DNA from 2 places in the Streptomyces sp. NPDC025638 genome. Region 1 is predicted to be linked to the other one. Evidence: riboswitches for the same ligand, from Rfam matches in the RefSeq annotation. Region 1 holds a riboswitch; the other holds the start of a gene.
The links. Region 1 has a riboswitch for glycine ahead of gcvP (aminomethyl-transferring glycine dehydrogenase). Riboswitches for the same ligand answer to the same signal wherever they lie in the genome.

Region 1 (4,408 bases):
GGGAACGACATCGTCGGCGCGTGGAAGCCGTAGTCGATCAGCCGCTTGGCGACGTCGTCGACGCTCACGCCGGTCGCCTTGGTCAGCGGACGCAGGTCGATGATGCACTCGTGCGCGACCAGGCCGCCGGGGCCGGTGTAGAGCACCGGGTAGTGCGGCTCCAGACGCTTGGCGACGTAGTTGGCGCTCAGCACGGCCACCTGCGTGGCCCGCTTGAGCCCCTCGCCGCCCATGAGCCGGACGTAGGCCCACGAGATCGGCAGGATGCCGGCGGAACCCCACGGCGCCGCCGAGATCGGTCCGACGCCCGTCTCCGGGCCGGCCGCGGGCTGCATCGGGTGGTTCGGCAGGTACGGCGCAAGGTGCGCCCGTACGCCCACGGGGCCGACGCCGGGACCACCGCCGCCGTGCGGGATGCAGAAGGTCTTGTGCAGGTTGAGGTGGGAGACGTCACCGCCGAAGTGGCCGGGCTTGGCGAGACCGACCAGGGCGTTGAGGTTGGCGCCGTCCACGTAGACCTGGCCGCCCGCCTCGTGCACCTGGGCGCAGATGTCGGCGACGTGCTCCTCGAACACACCGTGGGTGGACGGGTACGTGATCATGAGCACGGCGAGCTCGTCGCGATGCTGCTCGATCTTGGCCCGCAGGTCCTCGACGTCGATCTCGCCGTCCTCGGCGGTCTTCACGACGACGACCTTCATCCCGGCCATCACGGCGCTCGCGGCGTTGGTGCCGTGCGCGGAGGACGGGATCAGACAGATGGTGCGCTGCTCGTCGCCGTTGGCACGGTGGTAGCCGCGGACGGCCAGCAGACCGGCCAGCTCGCCCTGGGAGCCGGCGTTGGGCTGCAGGGAGACCTTGTCGTAGCCGGTGACCTCGGCGAGGCGCTCCTCCAGCTCACGGATGAGCGTGAGGAACCCCTCGGCCTGCTCGGCCGGTACGAAGGGGTGCAGCTGACCGAACTCGGGCCAGGTGACCGGCTCCATCTCGGTGGTCGCGTTCAGCTTCATGGTGCAGGAGCCGAGCGGGATCATGCCGCGGTCGAGCGCGTAGTCGCGGTCGGCCAGCTTGCGCAGGTAGCGCAGCATCGCGGTCTCGGAGCGGTGCTCGCGGAAGACCGGGTGGGTGAGGTAGGCGTCGGAGCGCAGCAGCGCGCCCGGCAGGGCCTCCGCCGTCGCCGCGTCCAGCGCCTCGATGTCGCCCTCGACGCCGAACGCCGACCACACGGCGGCCAGCTGGGCCCGGTTGGTGGTCTCGTCGCAGGCGATGAAGACGTGGTCGGCGTCGGCCCGGTGGAGGTTGACGCCGTTGTCCCGGGCGGCGGCGACGATCTCGTCGGCGCGGCCGGTGACCTTGACGGTCAGCGTGTCGAAGTAGGCGCCATGGACGATCTCGACACCGCCGGCCTTGAGGCCCTCGGCGAGGATCGTGGCGTAGCGGTGGGTGCGGCGCGCGATGGCCTTGAGGCCCTCCGGCCCGTGGTAGACGGCGTACATGCCCGCCATCACCGCCAGCAGCACCTGCGCGGTGCAGATGTTGCTGGTCGCCTTCTCGCGGCGGATGTGCTGCTCACGGGTCTGCAGGGCGAGCCGGTAGGCCTTGTGGCCGTCGGCGTCGACGGAGACGCCGACGAGGCGCCCGGGCAGGCTGCGCGCGAACTTCTCGCGCACGGCCATGTAGCCCGCGTGCGGTCCGCCGAAGCCCATCGGCACGCCGAAGCGCTGGGTCGTACCGACGGCGATGTCCGCGCCGAGCTCGCCCGGCGAGACCAGCAGGGTCAGGGCGAGCAGGTCGGCGGCGACGGTGACGAGCGCGCCGAGCTCGTGTGCCTGGTCGATGACCGGCTTGATGTCCCGTACGGCACCGGAGGCACCCGGGTACTGGACGAGCACGCCGTTGATCTCGCGCTCGGCGATCTCGGCCGGGATGCCGTCGCTGAGGTCGGCGACCACGACTTCGACACCGGCCGGCTCGGCACGCGTCTCGATCACGGCGATGGTCTGCGGCAGCGCGTCCGCGTCGACCAGGAACAGGCCCTTCTTGTTCTTGCCCATGCGCCGGGACAGCGCCATCGCCTCGGCGGCGGCCGTGCCCTCGTCGAGGAGCGAGGCGCCGGAGGTCGGCAGGCCGGTGAGGTCGGCGACCATGGTCTGGAAGTTCAGCAGGGCCTCGAGGCGCCCCTGGGAGATCTCCGGCTGGTAGGGCGTGTAGGCCGTGTACCAGGCGGGGTTCTCCATGACGTTGCGCAGGATGACGGGCGGGGTGAAGGTCCCGTAGTACCCGAGTCCGATCATCGAGCCGAGCACCTGGTTGCGGTCGGCGAGCGAGCGCAGCTCGGCGAGCACCTCGGCCTCGGTCCGGGCACCCGGCAGGTCGAGCGCGTCGGCGTTCTTGATCACATCCGGCACCGCGGCGGCGGTGAGCTCGTCGAGCGAGCCGTAACCGACGTGCGCGAGCATCTTGGCCCGCGCCTCCTGGTCGGGCCCGATGTGGCGCTGTTCGAAGGGGATGCCCTGTTCGAGCTCGGTGAGCGGAATGCGCTGGGCGGTCATTGCGGAGGCCTCCTGGTCTGACGCGACCTTCGAGGGGCACCCCGGCACGGGTACCCCGACGGCCTCCCCCTCTGTCATCTCAACCTGAGAGCTTCACCGGGTCGCCCGAAGGCACCGGCTTTCACCGTCGGTGAGAGCGGAAGCCGTCGACACCCGCCCTGCTTTCCAGAGTGACCTCGTCCGTGCGGTACGTGAGCCTGAGAGATTCCGGGGAGGATTTGCTCCTTCGGCGCCTCCGGTGATGTCCGGAGGACTCTCCCGCACGGGGTCAGCAGCCGCTTGCAAGACTACCAGCGAGGTCAACGCCCGGGCCTTCGAGTGGCCGCCTCCTTGATTGTGCTCTTTTGTAGTGCTTACGGATGAGTTGCGACCATGTGGAGGGCCCGTGCAGACCGACATCGATCCGCGCAACCTGATCGGCCGCAAGGCGTTCGACCGCAATGGCACCAAGATCGGCACGATCGACGAGGTGTACCTCGACGACGCGACCGGCGTGCCGGAGTGGGCGGCCATACGCACCGGCCTGTTCTCGCGGGACGCCTTCGTGCCGCTGGAGCCCAGTGAACTGGTCGAGGGCACCCTCCACGTCCCGTTCGACCGAGCCCTCATCAAGGACGCGCCCGACTTCGGCGTCGGCCGCCATCTCTCCCCGGAGCAGGAGCTCCAGCTCTACCACCACTACGGCCTGGACGTGGCCCCACCGCCCCGCCTCCCCGACCACGACTTCGGCAACCTGGCAGGCACGGACGAGAACTGAGGCCGAACGAGTGGGGTGACCGAGGAGGCGACACGGCGGGCCTGAGCAGCCTCCGGGCCTGTCCGCGCCCGTCCCACGCTCCGGCAACCCGTCCGGGTCCCGGCGGCCGCCTCACAGCGGCGTGGTCGCGGCCCGAGGCTCGCCCGTGCTCCGCTCCGGCTCTCCCTCCCCCACTCCCTGGACCAACGGCAACGGATCCGCCGGCTCCAGGTCCGCGTCGTCGACCCGGAACGTCCGCACCCGCCCGGGCTCCGAGTCCGGCGTTTCGAAGCGCACGGTGACCCGCCCAAGACCGCTGCCCTGCACCCAGCCGTGTCCGTACTCGGTGTGCCGCACGTCATGACCGGGCGACCAGTGCCGCTCGACGGGCGCCGGGCTTTCCGGCGCGGGCTCGCCCACGCTCTCCTCCGGCGCCGCGTCGGCCCGCTCGCCCGCCGCCTGCGCGAAGAGGTCCTCCTGTGTGTAGTCGGCGAGCCCGGAGACGCCCACGCCGAGCAGCCGTACACCGCCCGTCGTGTCCACCGAGTCGAGGAGCCGCGCGGCGGCCTCCCGCACCACCGCCGGATCGTTCGTGGGCCCGCGGAGCGTCTCGGACCGGGTGAGCGTGGAGAAGTCGTACCGCCGCACCTTCAGCACGATGGTCCGCCCCGACAGCCCGGCCCCGCGCAGCCGCCGCACGCACCGCTCGGCGAGCCGCTGCACCTCAAGACCCACTCTGAGCCGGTCGTGGATGTCCACGTCGTACGTGTCCTCGACCGAGACCGACTTGGTCTCCCGCTCGGCCACCACGGGCCGCTCGTCGTGCGCCAGCGCCATGGCGTACAGCCCGTGCCCATGAGCCTTGCCCAGCAGCCGTACGAGCTCGTCCTCACCCGCCTCGGCGATCTCGTCGACCGTGGTGATCCCGGCTCTGCGGAGGTGGTCCCCCGTCGCCGGGCCGACCCCCGGCAGCGTCCGCACCGACATGGGGCCCAGCAGCGCCCGCTCGGTCCCCGGTTCGATCAGCACCAGCCCGTCCGGCTTGGCCTGCTCGGAGGCGATCTTGGCGAGCATCTTCGATGCCGCGAGCCCCACCGACCCGGTGAGCCCCGTGACGGCC
Region 2 (4,408 bases), on a different contig from region 1:
CCGTGCGCCCTCGACCGTACGGCGCTGGCGCTCCTTGAAGTCCTCCGAGGCGGCGACCTTGAAGGAGACCGCCTTGGCCGCGATCACGTGCTCCAGAGGACCGCCCTGGAAGCCCGGGAAGACGGAGGAGTTCAGCTTCTTCGCGAAGTCCTTCTTGGCGAGGATGATGCCGCCGCGCGGGCCGCCCAGCGTCTTGTGGGTGGTGGAGGTGACGACATCGGCGTACTCGACCGGGTTCGGGTGCAGACCCGCGGCGACCAGACCGGCGAAGTGCGCCATGTCGACCCACAGATACGCCTCGACCTCGTCGGCGATCCGGCGGAACTCGGCGAAGTCCAGCTGCCGCGGGTACGCCGACCAGCCCGCGATGATCACCTTCGGGCGGTGCTCCTTGGCGAGCCGCTCGACCTCGGCCATGTCGACCAGGCCGGCCTCGTCCACGTGGTAGGCGACCACGTCGAACTGCTTGCCGGAGAAGTTCAGCCGCATACCGTGGGTCAGATGACCGCCGTGCGCCAGGTCCAGACCGAGGATGGTGTCGCCGGGCCGGGCCAGCGCGAAGAGCGCGGCCTGGTTGGCCGAGGCGCCCGAGTGCGGCTGCACATTGGCGTACTCGGCGCCGAACAGCTCCTTGACCCGGTCGATGGCGATCTGCTCGGCGACGTCGACGTGCTCGCAGCCGCCGTAGTAGCGGCGGCCCGGGTAGCCCTCGGCGTACTTGTTGGTGAGGACCGAGCCCTGGGCCTCCATGACCGCGACCGGAGCGAAGTTCTCCGAGGCGATCATCTCCAGGGTGGACTGCTGGCGCAGCAGCTCGGCGTCGACCGCGGCGGCCACGTCCGGGTCGAGTTCGTGCAGGGGCGTGTTCAGGACGGACATACGTCTACGACTCCTCAGCCGGCGGTGTGGGCCACGTACTCGTCGGCGGAGAGCAGGTCGGCCGGCTCGTCCGTGACGCGTACCTTGAACAGCCAGCCGCCCTCGAAGGGGGCCGAGTTCACCAGGGAGGGGTCGTTGACGACGTCCTCGTTGACCTCCGTGACCTCACCCGTGACCGGCGAGTACAGGTCGGAGACAGACTTCGTGGACTCCAGCTCGCCGCAGGACTCGCCCGCGGTCACCGTGGAGCCGACCTCGGGGAGCTGGGCGTAGACGACATCGCCGAGCGCGTTGGCCGCGAACTCGGTGATACCGACCGTCGAGACGCCGTCCTCGGCGCCCGACAGCCACTCGTGCTCCTTGCTGTAGCGCAGCTGCTGGGGGTTGCTCATGGCCTGAATTCTCCTGTACGCGGGGATGTGCTGATGACTGGGGGAGTACTGAAACCGCAGGTGAGCGGGGTGATGTGCCCGGCATCACAAGCAGGCGGGGCGAGGGCCCCGGTGATCAGTCTCTACTTCTGGCGCCTGTAGAAGGGCAGTGCCACGACCTCGTACGGTTCGTGGCTGCCGCGGATGTCCACGCCGACGCCTGCCGTGCCGGGCGCGGAGTGCGCCGCGTCGACGTAGGCCATCGCGACGGGCTTGCCCAGCGTGGGGGAGGGGGCACCCGAGGTGACCTCGCCGATCACCGCGCCGCCGGCGACGACCGCGTACCCCGCGCGGGGGACCCGGCGTCCCTCGGCGACCAGGCCGACCAGGACGCGCGGCGGGTTCTGCTCGGCGCGGGCGGCGGCCTCGGTGAGCGCCTCGCGCCCCACGAAGTCGCCCTCCTTCTCGAACTTCACCACCCGGCCGAGTCCGGCGTCGAAGGGCGTGAGGGAGGTCGTCAGCTCGTGCCCGTACAGCGGCATGCCCGCCTCCAGGCGGAGCGTGTCACGGCAGGACAGGCCACAGGGGACCAGACCGACGCCCTCGCCGGCCTTGGTCAGTGCCTGCCACAGCTCGACGGCGTGCTCCGGCTTCACGAACAGCTCGAAGCCGTCCTCGCCGGTGTAGCCGGTACGGGCGATCAGCGCGGGGACACCGGCGACGGTGCCGGGCAGGCCCGCGTAGTACTTCAGGCCGTCCAGGTCGGCATCGGTCAGCGACTTCAGGATGCCGGGGGACTCGGGGCCCTGGACGGCGATCAGCGCGTAGGCGTCGCGATCGTCGCGGACCTCGGCGTCGAAGCCGGGCGAACGTTCCAGCAGTGCGTCCAGGACCACCTGGGCGTTGGAGGCGTTGGCCACGACCATGTACTCGGTCTCGCCCAGCCGGTAGACGATCAGGTCGTCCAGGATGCCGCCGTCGGCCTGGCAGATCATGGTGTAGCGGGCGCGGCCCACCCCGACGGAGGCGATGTTGCCGACGAGCGCGAAGTTCAGGAACTTGGCCGCCTCCGCGCCGGTCACCGTGATCTCGCCCATGTGCGAGAGGTCGAAGAGTCCGGCCTTCGTGCGCACGGCGATGTGCTCGTCGCGCTCGGAGCCGTAACGCAGCGGCATGTCCCAGCCGGCGAAGTCGGTCATGGTCGCACCGAGCGAGCGATGCAGCGCATCGAGCGCGGTATGACGGAGTTCGGTACTGCTCATCGGTCGGTTGTCTCCCAAGGCGATGGGGGTCCCCCCGCGCGAGCCGAATTCGAGCGTGGGGGAGGGCGAGGTCGTTCCTCCCCATCTGTCATCGGAACCTGAGAGGTTCGCCATGACCACCCCTGTCCGGGACGACCACGGCTTGCACCTTGGGTGGGGCCACCGTCACGGCGGCCCGCTTTTCAGATGTGCCTCGCCCGCGCGGTAACGGTGCCTGAGAGATTCAAGGGAGGGACTTGCTCCTTCGGCGCCCCGGCAGTGCTGCCGAGGACTCTCCCGCGCGGATTCAAACGGCCGGTATGCAGTTGGCGGCCACATCATTGCACGCCTCGCCCGCGCGCGGCAGGTCGGCTTCTGTAACCGGGCTGTGGCAGTACGCGCACGAAAACGCGAGACACCAGGCATTACCTTCTCTTTACACTCGACGGGCAGGGGATCTCCGAGCCCAAGGGGAGGACGATCACGGTGAACAGGACCACGGCGTACGCCACGACCACGGGCATGGCCCTGCCGAAGCGGCCCACCGCCTCGGCCCGCGGACGCTGCGACGAGCGCCCGGCACCGGTCGTCCGCGATCTGCGCGACCGCGCCGGCCACAGCCCGCACGGCCTGCTCTTCGGCCCCGGCGACCTGGTCGTGATCACCGGCCTGCCGGGCAGCGGCAAGTCCACCCTGATGAGGCGTGCGGTCCGGGGCGCGCGCATCGACTCCCAGGACACCCGTGACCGCTGGGACGCCCGCATGCCCCGCCTGCTGCCGTACGCGGTCTACCGCCCCCTGGTCCGCCTCGCCCATTACGCCGGGCTGCGCCGCGCCCTGCGCTCGGGCGAGGGGGTCGTCGTGCACGACTGCGGTGCCCAGACATGGGTGCGCGAATGGCTGGCCCGCGAGGCCCGCCGCCGTGGCGGCACCCTGCACCTGCTGCTGCTCGACGTCACCGCGGACACCGCACTGGAGGGCCAGCGCGAGCGCGGCCGCGGTGTCTCCCGCTACGCCTTCCTGCGCCACCGCAGGGCCGCCGCCCGCCTCCTGCGCACGGTGGAGCGGGGCGAGCTGCCCCCGGGCTGCGGCTCGGCGGTGCTGCTGGACCGGGCCGCGGCGGACGTCCTGCACCGGATCGGCTTCGCGCGGTGAAACCGGGTCACCGGTACCCGCTAGCCTTTCCAGCCATACCAGTGGTTCCCAGCAGGCGGTAGGCAGATGGACTTCCCGGCGGACTTCCCCACGGACTTCCCGGCACAGGCGCACCCCCATCCGCACGGCGGATGGCCCGGCAACGAGCTGGAGGAGGTGCTGTCGGCGTCCCTCGGCGTGCCGTCGGCCGGCGCCCGGATCGTCGAGGTCCTGAGCCGCAGCTTCGTATGGATCCCGCTGCCCAACGGCGGCGGCCCGAACAGCGGTCCCCTGGACCTGCCCACGATGGAGATCGAGGGCCAGGTGTACGTCCCGGTGTTCAGCTCCGAGGAGCAGTTCCGCCAGGTCGTCGGCTCCCACATGTCGTACACCATCGCCCCCGCCGTGGAGTTCGTCCGCGGTCTGCCCCCGCAGGTCGGCCTCGCGATCAACCCGGACGGCGTGGTCGGCGTCCCGCTTCCGCCGGAGGCGGTCGCCGAGCTGTGCCGGGCGGGGCGCACCGAACTCGACGGCCCCTCGACCGGCGGCCGCGTCCGCCTCTTCGAACCCGACTGGCAGGACGACCCGGTCGACTTCCTCGCCGCGGCCTCGGCGGAGTTCGCCGGGACGGGCGTGGTCGCCACGGCCCGCCGCTGCCTGGCCGCGATCGAGACCGCGGACCCGGTGATGTTCGTGGGCGTCGAACTGTCCCAGTGGGAGGGCGACCTGCGAACGCTCCCCCTGGAAGCCCTGGGCAGGGCCCTGGGGAAGGCCCCGGTGCGG

Region 2: linked by a shared signal. The riboswitch ahead of gcvT (glycine cleavage system aminomethyltransferase GcvT) and the one ahead of gcvP (aminomethyl-transferring glycine dehydrogenase) in region 1 are both predicted to bind glycine.

Annotation. Positions count from the first base shown of each region.
Region 1 covers NZ_JBVHLX010000004.1:648,792-653,199, forward strand. Annotated here, with positions in the region: gene gcvP (aminomethyl-transferring glycine dehydrogenase) at 1-2,552, opposite strand, end outside; glycine riboswitch at 2,728-2,823, opposite strand; gene ACZ4EG_RS13980 (PRC-barrel domain-containing protein) at 2,938-3,309, shown strand; gene ACZ4EG_RS13985 (DNA polymerase IV) at 3,421-4,408, opposite strand, start outside.
Region 2 covers NZ_JBVHLX010000021.1:59,708-64,115, forward strand. Annotated here, with positions in the region: gene glyA (serine hydroxymethyltransferase) at 1-879, opposite strand, end outside; gene gcvH (glycine cleavage system protein GcvH) at 894-1,271, opposite strand; gene gcvT (glycine cleavage system aminomethyltransferase GcvT) at 1,394-2,512, opposite strand; glycine riboswitch at 2,588-2,704, opposite strand; glycine riboswitch at 2,705-2,801, opposite strand; gene ACZ4EG_RS39015 (AAA family ATPase) at 2,978-3,646, shown strand; gene ACZ4EG_RS39020 (enhanced serine sensitivity protein SseB) at 3,713-4,408, shown strand, end outside.